DNA from 2 places in the Psychrobacillus sp. FSL K6-4615 genome. Region 2 is predicted to be linked to the other one. Evidence: riboswitches for the same ligand, from Rfam matches in the RefSeq annotation. Region 2 holds a riboswitch; the other holds the start of a gene.
The links. A riboswitch is a leader RNA that binds a small molecule or an ion and turns the genes downstream of it on or off. The one in region 2 is predicted to bind preQ1.

Region 1 (4,042 bases), 2.6 Mb from region 2:
ACATTTTAAATCACCCTTTATCTTTTAACATAACCTACAAAAAAAGAGTTGCCGAAGCAACTCTTTGATCTTAAACTACAGCAAGGCAATTATTATATTGTCAAACTCCAGTCAGCTTCTTTCTTTTAGCTGTTCCAGTAATCGACGAACCTTTTCCTTCTGATTAGTTGTTTCTTCCACAAGAGGTTCGATTTCATACTTATCTTCTATTGATGAAATGTTCACTATGTCCCCTTGTTTTAGTTTAACTTTTATATCAGAACAGAGAATTTGAAGGATTTCTGTTTCATTTGGAGTTTTTAAAAAGACTGCATAATCTCCTTCAAAACGATCGAGCGTATATTTATTCGAATTCACTCACAATCTCTCCTTTGTTATTTAATAATATAGCTGCATCCCCATCATTTCTCCACATTTGCGTAGTAGTCCATTTCAAATAGCCAGCTCCCTCTTTTGCTTTGGGTCCACTTGTGACGTATATTGTTTTCCCTGCTTGCAAGCTAATGTTCGGAAACTTAAATGTTTGATTACCATCTACGGAAACTAAATGCCATTCTTCTAAATTAACAGCTGACTCACCGGAGTTGGTAATTCCTACTATTTCGCCTCTAAGGTCTTTACTAGAAATATTAATACCTATGGCTTCCGTATTAGCAATTTCAGTTGGCCCAACATTACCATTTGTTATTACGTTATAATCTACTCCATCTGTTTCCACTACTATATTACCAACTATTGCTGTGGCATATAATTGTGAACTTATCCGCTCCAGTCTTGACTTCACCTCTGCATTTGGATGACCATAGGAATTATCTTTTCCATAACTTAAAATGGTAACCTCTGGATTTACTGCTTCTATAAAATCTTGCGAGCTACTAGTGTCCGAACCATGATGTCCTGCTTTCAAAACGGTTGCTTTAACATTCGTCTCTTCTAGTATGTCTTTCTCTACCCTGATATCTGCATCTCCCATCAATAAAAAGGAAGTTTCTCCGTAAGATAATTTTAATACTATAGATGCTTCATTATTATCAGCTGATTTGTCTCCCATATGTATGACAGAGATATCTAACTCCTCATCTAGAGGAATCGTATCGCCAGTTTTTGGCACGATGAATGGTATATTTTTGTCTAATATAAGCTGTAACATTTCCTTATACGTTTGAGAAGTATGTGTTTTTCCAGAGTCCACGAAATTTTTTATAGATATAGAATTCAACACGGAATGTAAGCCTCCGATATGATCGGCATCTGGATGAGTTGCCACAACATAATCGAGCTTCTCAACCCCGTGTTTTCGTAGATAATTTACTACATCCTTTCCAGCTTCTTTTGTCCCCCCATCTACTAACAAATTTTTTCCGTTTGGCGATTGTACTAATATTGAATCCCCTTGCCCTACATTTATAAAATGAACCTTCATTTTGTCTCCAGGTTCCACTGGCACTTGTGATGCTTGTATTGTTTTATCTGGTTGCTGATTTAATGTACAGCCACTTAGCAAAACAGCTATACATATACTTACTAAAAATGTGATCTTTCTCATATAAAACCTTCCTTTTCGTACTTTGCATGATTCTACCATAGGACACTAAGATTCATATATTAAAGATTCCCTTGACAGTTGATAGCTATTCGCATAGAATAACTGTTTGTGAAAACTAACGTGGTTCGAGAACCTCCCACGGAAAAAAACTAAGGAGAAATGAATAATGAAAACAAAGACTATAGCAGTAACTGGTGTTATTGCCGCTCTTTATGTCGCGGTATCTCTACTAGTGGCTCCTTTTGCATTTGGTGCAGTACAGTTTCGTATTGCGGAGATGTTCAATCACTTAATCGTATTTAATAAAAAATACTTTTTTGGTATTGTATTAGGAGTATTTATAACAAATATGTTCTCTCCAATGGCCGCTTATGACCTAACATTTGGAGTAGCACATTCCATCATTACGTTATCGCTAACGATTTTGGCGACTAAATATGTAAAAGGAAACATAGCACGCATGGTTATTAATACAGTGCTCTTTACATTTACCATGTGTATTATCGCATTTGAACTAATGCTTGCGCTAGATTTCCCATTCTTCTATACATGGTTAACCGTTGCAGCTGGTGAGTTCACCGTATTAGCTGTCGGTATCCCAATTATTATCGCTTTAGATAAACGATTGAATTTTAAGACGCTAATCTAAATAACTTCACCCGATTCTAGAAAACTAGAACCGGGTGTTTTTTATTTTTCTATTAATCCTTTTTCCACTAAAAAGTCGTGGGCTACATCTTCGGGTTTATCTCCATCAATGTCAACTCTCGCATTCATCTTCAACATATCCTCTTCGGATATTTTACCCGCTAACTCGTTTAGTACATCCTCAAGCTCTGGAAACTTTTCTAAAGCATCCATACGTACGACTGGAGCTGCATCATATTTAGGGAAGAATCCCAAATCATCCGTTGTCGTTTGCAAGTCAAATCGTTCGATACGTCCATCAGTCGTAAAGGCAGGTATAACATCGACGTCTCCGTTTTTCAATGCTTCATACATAACATTAGGATCTAGACTTTGCGTTTCAGAAAATACAAATGGATATGTATTTATTAAATCATCAAAGCCGTCTCCTTTTCTTTCATAAAATGCATGAGGGGCCCCAAATACCATACCACCAGTTTTAGAAGCTTCTACCAATTCTGAGTAAGTTTCTGCATTGTACTCATTATCTTTTGTATAAGCTAGTGTATACGTATTTTCAAATCCAAGTGGACTTAACCAAGTAGCCTCAAACTTTTCCTCATAGCCTTTCCTTACTTTTTCTAATACACTATCTGAGCTTTCTCCTACTTCAGATTCTTCTTTTAAAACATCCTTTAAGCCTGTGCCAGTGTACTCAACATAAAGATCAATATCACCTTTTTCCAAAGCGGGAGTCATAATTGCTACTTCTCCTAGACCTTCCTTATATTCCACATCAATATCTGTTTTTTCCTCAATATATTGGCCTAAAATTTGTGGGAGTATAAATTGTTCCGTCCACGGCTTCCCACTAATTACTAATGCTTCATCTGAATTCGAACAAGCACTTAAAAGCATCACTCCTGCAATTCCTACTAATCCTATGATCTTTTTCATCTCTTCATCCTCCAGTTTTCATTCCTTTTGGTGTAGCTTTTTTCTCAATCCATTTCAATAGCAGATCAAACAGAATTGCTAGTAATGCAACTGGTAATGCCCCTGCTAATACGAGCGAATTATTGTATGATTGCAATCCACGGTAAATTACGTCTCCCAACCCACCTGCTCCAACAAATGTTGCCAAGGTAGCAATACCTACAGTTAGAACTGTAGCCGTTCGAATACCCGCCATTATAAATGGCAAAGCAAGCGGAAATTCAATTTGCCAGAGCAACTGACCTTTCGTCATGCCCATTCCTCTTCCAGCTTCAATCATAGATTCGTCGATATTTGAAATCCCGGTATATGTATTACGTAAAATAGGTAAAAGTGCATAAATTATTAAGGCTATTAAAGCTGTTTTAGCACCAATTCCTATTAATGGAACGAGGAAGCCAAAAAGCGCTAAGCTAGGTATTGTCTGAAAGATCGCGGTGATTCCTATAACTGGCTCTGCTATTCTACGATACCTTGCAACTAATATTCCTAAAGGTAAGGCAATGGCAATACCAACGGCTAAAGCTACAAATGATAAGTAAATATGCTGCATAAACGCCTCTTGTATTAAATCTGAACGACTTTGAACCGTCTCTATAAAGGTACTCACTTATACCACCTCTTCCTTCGCTAATATTGCACGAAGTAGGATAGATTGATTTACAAAGCCCAGCACCTTGTTGTTACCCTTCACTAGAAGGCCATGTGTAGTTCCGTTTTCTAGTAAGGCAATAGCCTCTTCTATTAACATAGCTGCATCGACCTCTATATATGGAGCTTCCCATTCGCCGTCAAAAAAGGAGGAAAAGTCCTTTAGCTCCCTTTTTCCAACAGATTTTTTCCGATTAATTCTTTCGATTCCGATATAGTTTT
Region 2 (4,042 bases):
AGTCCACGTCCCAGTTGTTGAATAAAAATTATACTTGACTGTGTTTGGCGTAGCATGATGATTTGGTTTAAAAACGGAATATCAATACCCTCATTAAAGATATCTACGGTTAAAATATAATCTAGTTGGTATTGTTCTAATTTACGAATTGCATCTTCTCTTTCAGGTTGTGAATTATCACCTGTAAGGGCAATAGTTTTTAAGCCTTGGGCATTTAACACTTCTGAAAGGGCATGTGATTCTTGCTTAGAGCTACAGAAAATTAATCCTCGTACCCGCTTTCCTGAATAGCCATAGTAGTTAACTTTTTCGAGAATATGATGAACACGCTCTTGCGATACAAGTTGTTGCAAGGTAGATGTGTCATCAATTATTTCTCCATTCCTCTCATAATCTATCACACCAAAGTAATGAAATGGACAAAGCATTTCCTCTTCAAGAGCGGCCTGTAGCCGAATTTCATAAGCTATATTGTAATCAAAGAGCTCAAAGATGTTAAAGCTGTCCGTACGTTCAGGAGTCGCTGTCATTCCAAGTAAGAAATTAGGCTCAAAATAATTAATAATATTCAGGTAGGAATCTGCACCCGCACGATGTACTTCGTCTATTAGTATATAGTCGAATTCATCTTTTTCGAACTGCTGTAAATGCCGTTCTGAAGAGAGTGTTTGAACTGTTGCAAATAAGTATTTTGCGCTTGTATCTTTTGAATTACCTGAAAGTATTCCGAAATCATCTTCATGACCCCCTAATATTTTTCGGTAGTCTTGAAGTGCCTTCTTTAAAATTTGTTCTCTATGAACAACGAAGAGCATCTTTTTAGGGGCAAAGTGACGAACATCAAAAGCAGATAGATATGTTTTTCCTGTCCCAGTCGCTGAGATAATTAATCCTTTTTTAGCACCGGTTTCACGAAGAGTTTTTAATTGTTTCAGCGCATCATTTTGCATTTTATTTGGTTGAATAGCAAGACTATCGGCCAATTGGTTTGTGAGATATTCTGCGTTCACTTCAAATACGTTGGAGGTTGCCTGATTAACGAAGGGCTGTTGTTCATAATTCAGATTGTAGCTGTTAATCCAATCTACAGTTAGAGGGATGGCTTCATTCCATGCTTCTTCAAACTGATTTTTAAAGTGGTGGATGATTTCTCCATCTTCCAAAGAAGTTAAATAGATATTCCATTCATAGTTAGCTTTTAAAGCGCTATCCGTTAGATTTGAGCTTCCTACTATTAAAGAATAATAGTCTTTATGTTCGAATATATAACCTTTAGAGTGGAAGCCTTTCACGCCAGTCAGACGGACTTCGACATTGTCTAGTTTTAATAATTCTTTAAACATTTTAGGTTGATTGAAATTTAAAAAAGTAGATGTCATAATGCGGCCTTTGATCCCTTTTAGCTGCAAGTCTAATAGCATAGTTTTTAAAGTTGCTAAACCACCCTCAGTAATAAAAGCTACGGAAAAAGTGAAGGTTTGGCACGTTTTCATCTCTTGAAGAAGTGTGGATAAAACATTTTCATGTGCTTTATTTGATAGCAGCTTAGGCTTAAACTGTCCTGAAACGGGATTACTTTTATCAATAAAGCCTTTATGTAAGGAATTTTTCATTTTGCGAATTAGTTGATCCAACTTGACCACTTCTTTTCATTCAAATTTTCCAAATTACATACTTTCATTCGCTATTTTTTCAACTGCTGGAATATCAGCAGCAGCAAAGTTCAGTGTATGTAAATTTTCCCGAGTAACCCATCTTGTGTCGGCATGCTCCGTTGCAATTGGAGTACCATTTAATAATTTCGCTTTATAAGTTTCGAGTCTGACGATAAATTTTTCATATTCATAAGTCGTATCTTCTACTTTTTGACCAACCACAATTGTACAATTAAATTCCTCTGTAATTTCTCGTTGTAAAGCCTGCTCGGGTGTTTCTTCAGCTTCAATTTTACCACCCGGGAACTCCCAAAGATCGGGAAGTGACATAATGGGACTTCTTAACGCACAAAATATTTCGCTTTTCTCATTTTCAATAACTGCCCCAACTACATGGACTAATTTTTTCATTATGTATCACCCTAATTTCAGTTTATACCTATATCATAGCTGATTTTAAAGTAATGATCAGCAAGAAACTTTAAATGATTGGAATTTACTGATTGTTATATATCTAACTGTGGTTTCTATATGGGTATTAATAGAGGGGGAACATTTATGAAATGAATGGGGTGGTATTTAAAGCTGATTGGAGAAAATGTTAAGTAGATATAGTACGGAGAGATATACAGTGAAGGCAATGAGGAACTTATTGGATAAGCCGGGGTAGGGAGTACGTATAACAAAAAGTAGATACTCCACATAGTAGAGGTATCTACTTTTCTATGTTTCTGAGTCTCTTTGATAATCTAAATCTCTCCTAGGCTAAGATAGTTTGTAATATAAGCTTTAATAGCTCTTCTGTTGTTTCGGGTAATTGTTCGGGTAAGCTTAATGGATGTTTCATCTCTATTCCTCCTTTAATCTCGTATTCTATTATCAATATAGGCAATCTAGTTCAAATTTATGCATGATATTATAAAAAAGTTTTGAATCTCTTAAATGGAGATTTGGAAATTCATTTGACTAGAATGCCTATTTGACGTCTTGGTCAATATTCTATATTATGATTGCATACCCGTACTTGACCGGGAGAGGTTCATAGCTTATACCCTCTATAAAAAACTATGGATACATGACTATTCGCCATGTCCATATAATTTGGACGTGGCTTTTTTGTTTTTATCCTTTTGTTTGTATAGATTGGTCTGTGAAGCCTCTTTTGAAGTGTTGGGAAACATTTTTTATAGGAGGTTTTTTTATTATGTCTGGAAGAACTCATGATGAAGGTTTGAAGGATTTAACACTGTTAGGGAACCAAGGTACAAAATATTCATTTGATTATGCACCTGAGGTATTGGAGTCGGTAGATAATTTACATTCTACTCGGGATTATTTTGTGAAGTTTAACTGCCCAGAATTCACAAGTTTGTGCCCAATTACCAATCAGCCGGATTTTGCAACGATGTACATCTCGTATATACCGGATAAAAAAATTGTAGAAAGTAAATCGTTAAAATTATATTTATTTAGTTTCAGGAATCACGGGGATTTCCATGAGGACTGTGTGAACATCATCATGAACGATTTAATCGAATTGCTAGATCCAAGATATATCGAAGTATGGGGTAAATTCACTCCACGTGGAGGTATTTCTATTGATCCTTGGTGTAATTATGGAAGACCTGGAACGAAATATGTAGAAATAGCAGATTTTCGTTTGATGAACCATGATTTATATCCAGAGAAAATTGATAATCGTTAATGGAATAATCATATGTAAGGCAGAAGTGCTAAAATCCTTAAACTAGGGGCTAGGCGCTAGAGATAGACAATCTAAAAAATTCAGAAGATGACAGCATTCTTCCTTATGGTGCTGTTTTGTGATATAAGGGAGTTTAAACGGGTGAAGCAGGAAAAGGCAATTATTGTGTTTAGTGGAGGACAGGATAGCACGACCTGTCTGTTTTGGGCAAAAGAACGTTTTAAAGAGATTGAGGCAGTGACTTTTGATTATGGACAAAGGCATAGTCTTGAAATCGAATGTGCAAAGGAAATAGCTAAGGAGCTTGGTGTAAAGCATCACATTCTGGATATGTCGCTTTTAAATCAGTTGGCACCGAATGCTTTGACACGAGATGACATAAAGGTAGAGGACGGGGAAGATGGGGGATTGCCGTCGACTTTTGTACCTGGTCGAAATCTGCTCTTTTTATCTTTTGCTGGGGTCTTAGCGAGCCAGGTAGGTGCAAAGCATATCGTAACTGGCGTGTGTGAAACTGATTTTAGTGGCTATCCGGATTGTCGTGATATTTTCGTGAAGTCCCTAAACGTCACATTAAATCTTTCTATGGATACTACTTTTGTGATCGATACTCCACTCATGTGGTTGAACAAGGCGCAAACATGGGAACTTGCAGATCAGCTTGGAGCGCTCGAATTCGTTC

Region 1: it holds a riboswitch for preQ1, as region 2 does, so the genes downstream of both, MKX53_RS14615 (QueT transporter family protein) here and queF (preQ(1) synthase) in region 2, are expected to answer to the same signal.

The regions. Positions count from the first base shown of each region.
Region 1 is NZ_JBBOYQ010000001.1:2,906,848-2,910,889, forward strand. Features, by position in the region: gene MKX53_RS14605 (DUF3006 domain-containing protein) at 112-357, opposite strand; gene MKX53_RS14610 (MBL fold metallo-hydrolase) at 344-1,546, opposite strand; PreQ1 riboswitch class I at 1,661-1,705, shown strand; gene MKX53_RS14615 (QueT transporter family protein) at 1,713-2,195, shown strand; gene MKX53_RS14620 (glycine betaine ABC transporter substrate-binding protein) at 2,237-3,130, opposite strand; gene MKX53_RS14625 (ABC transporter permease) at 3,135-3,722, opposite strand; gene MKX53_RS14630 (ABC transporter ATP-binding protein) at 3,780-4,042, opposite strand, start outside.
Region 2 is NZ_JBBOYQ010000001.1:280,589-284,630, forward strand. Features, by position in the region: gene MKX53_RS01395 (DEAD/DEAH box helicase) at 1-1,634, opposite strand, end outside; gene MKX53_RS01400 ((deoxy)nucleoside triphosphate pyrophosphohydrolase) at 1,668-2,066, opposite strand; PreQ1 riboswitch class I at 2,684-2,730, shown strand; gene queF (preQ(1) synthase) at 2,860-3,360, shown strand; gene queC (7-cyano-7-deazaguanine synthase QueC) at 3,502-4,042, shown strand, end outside.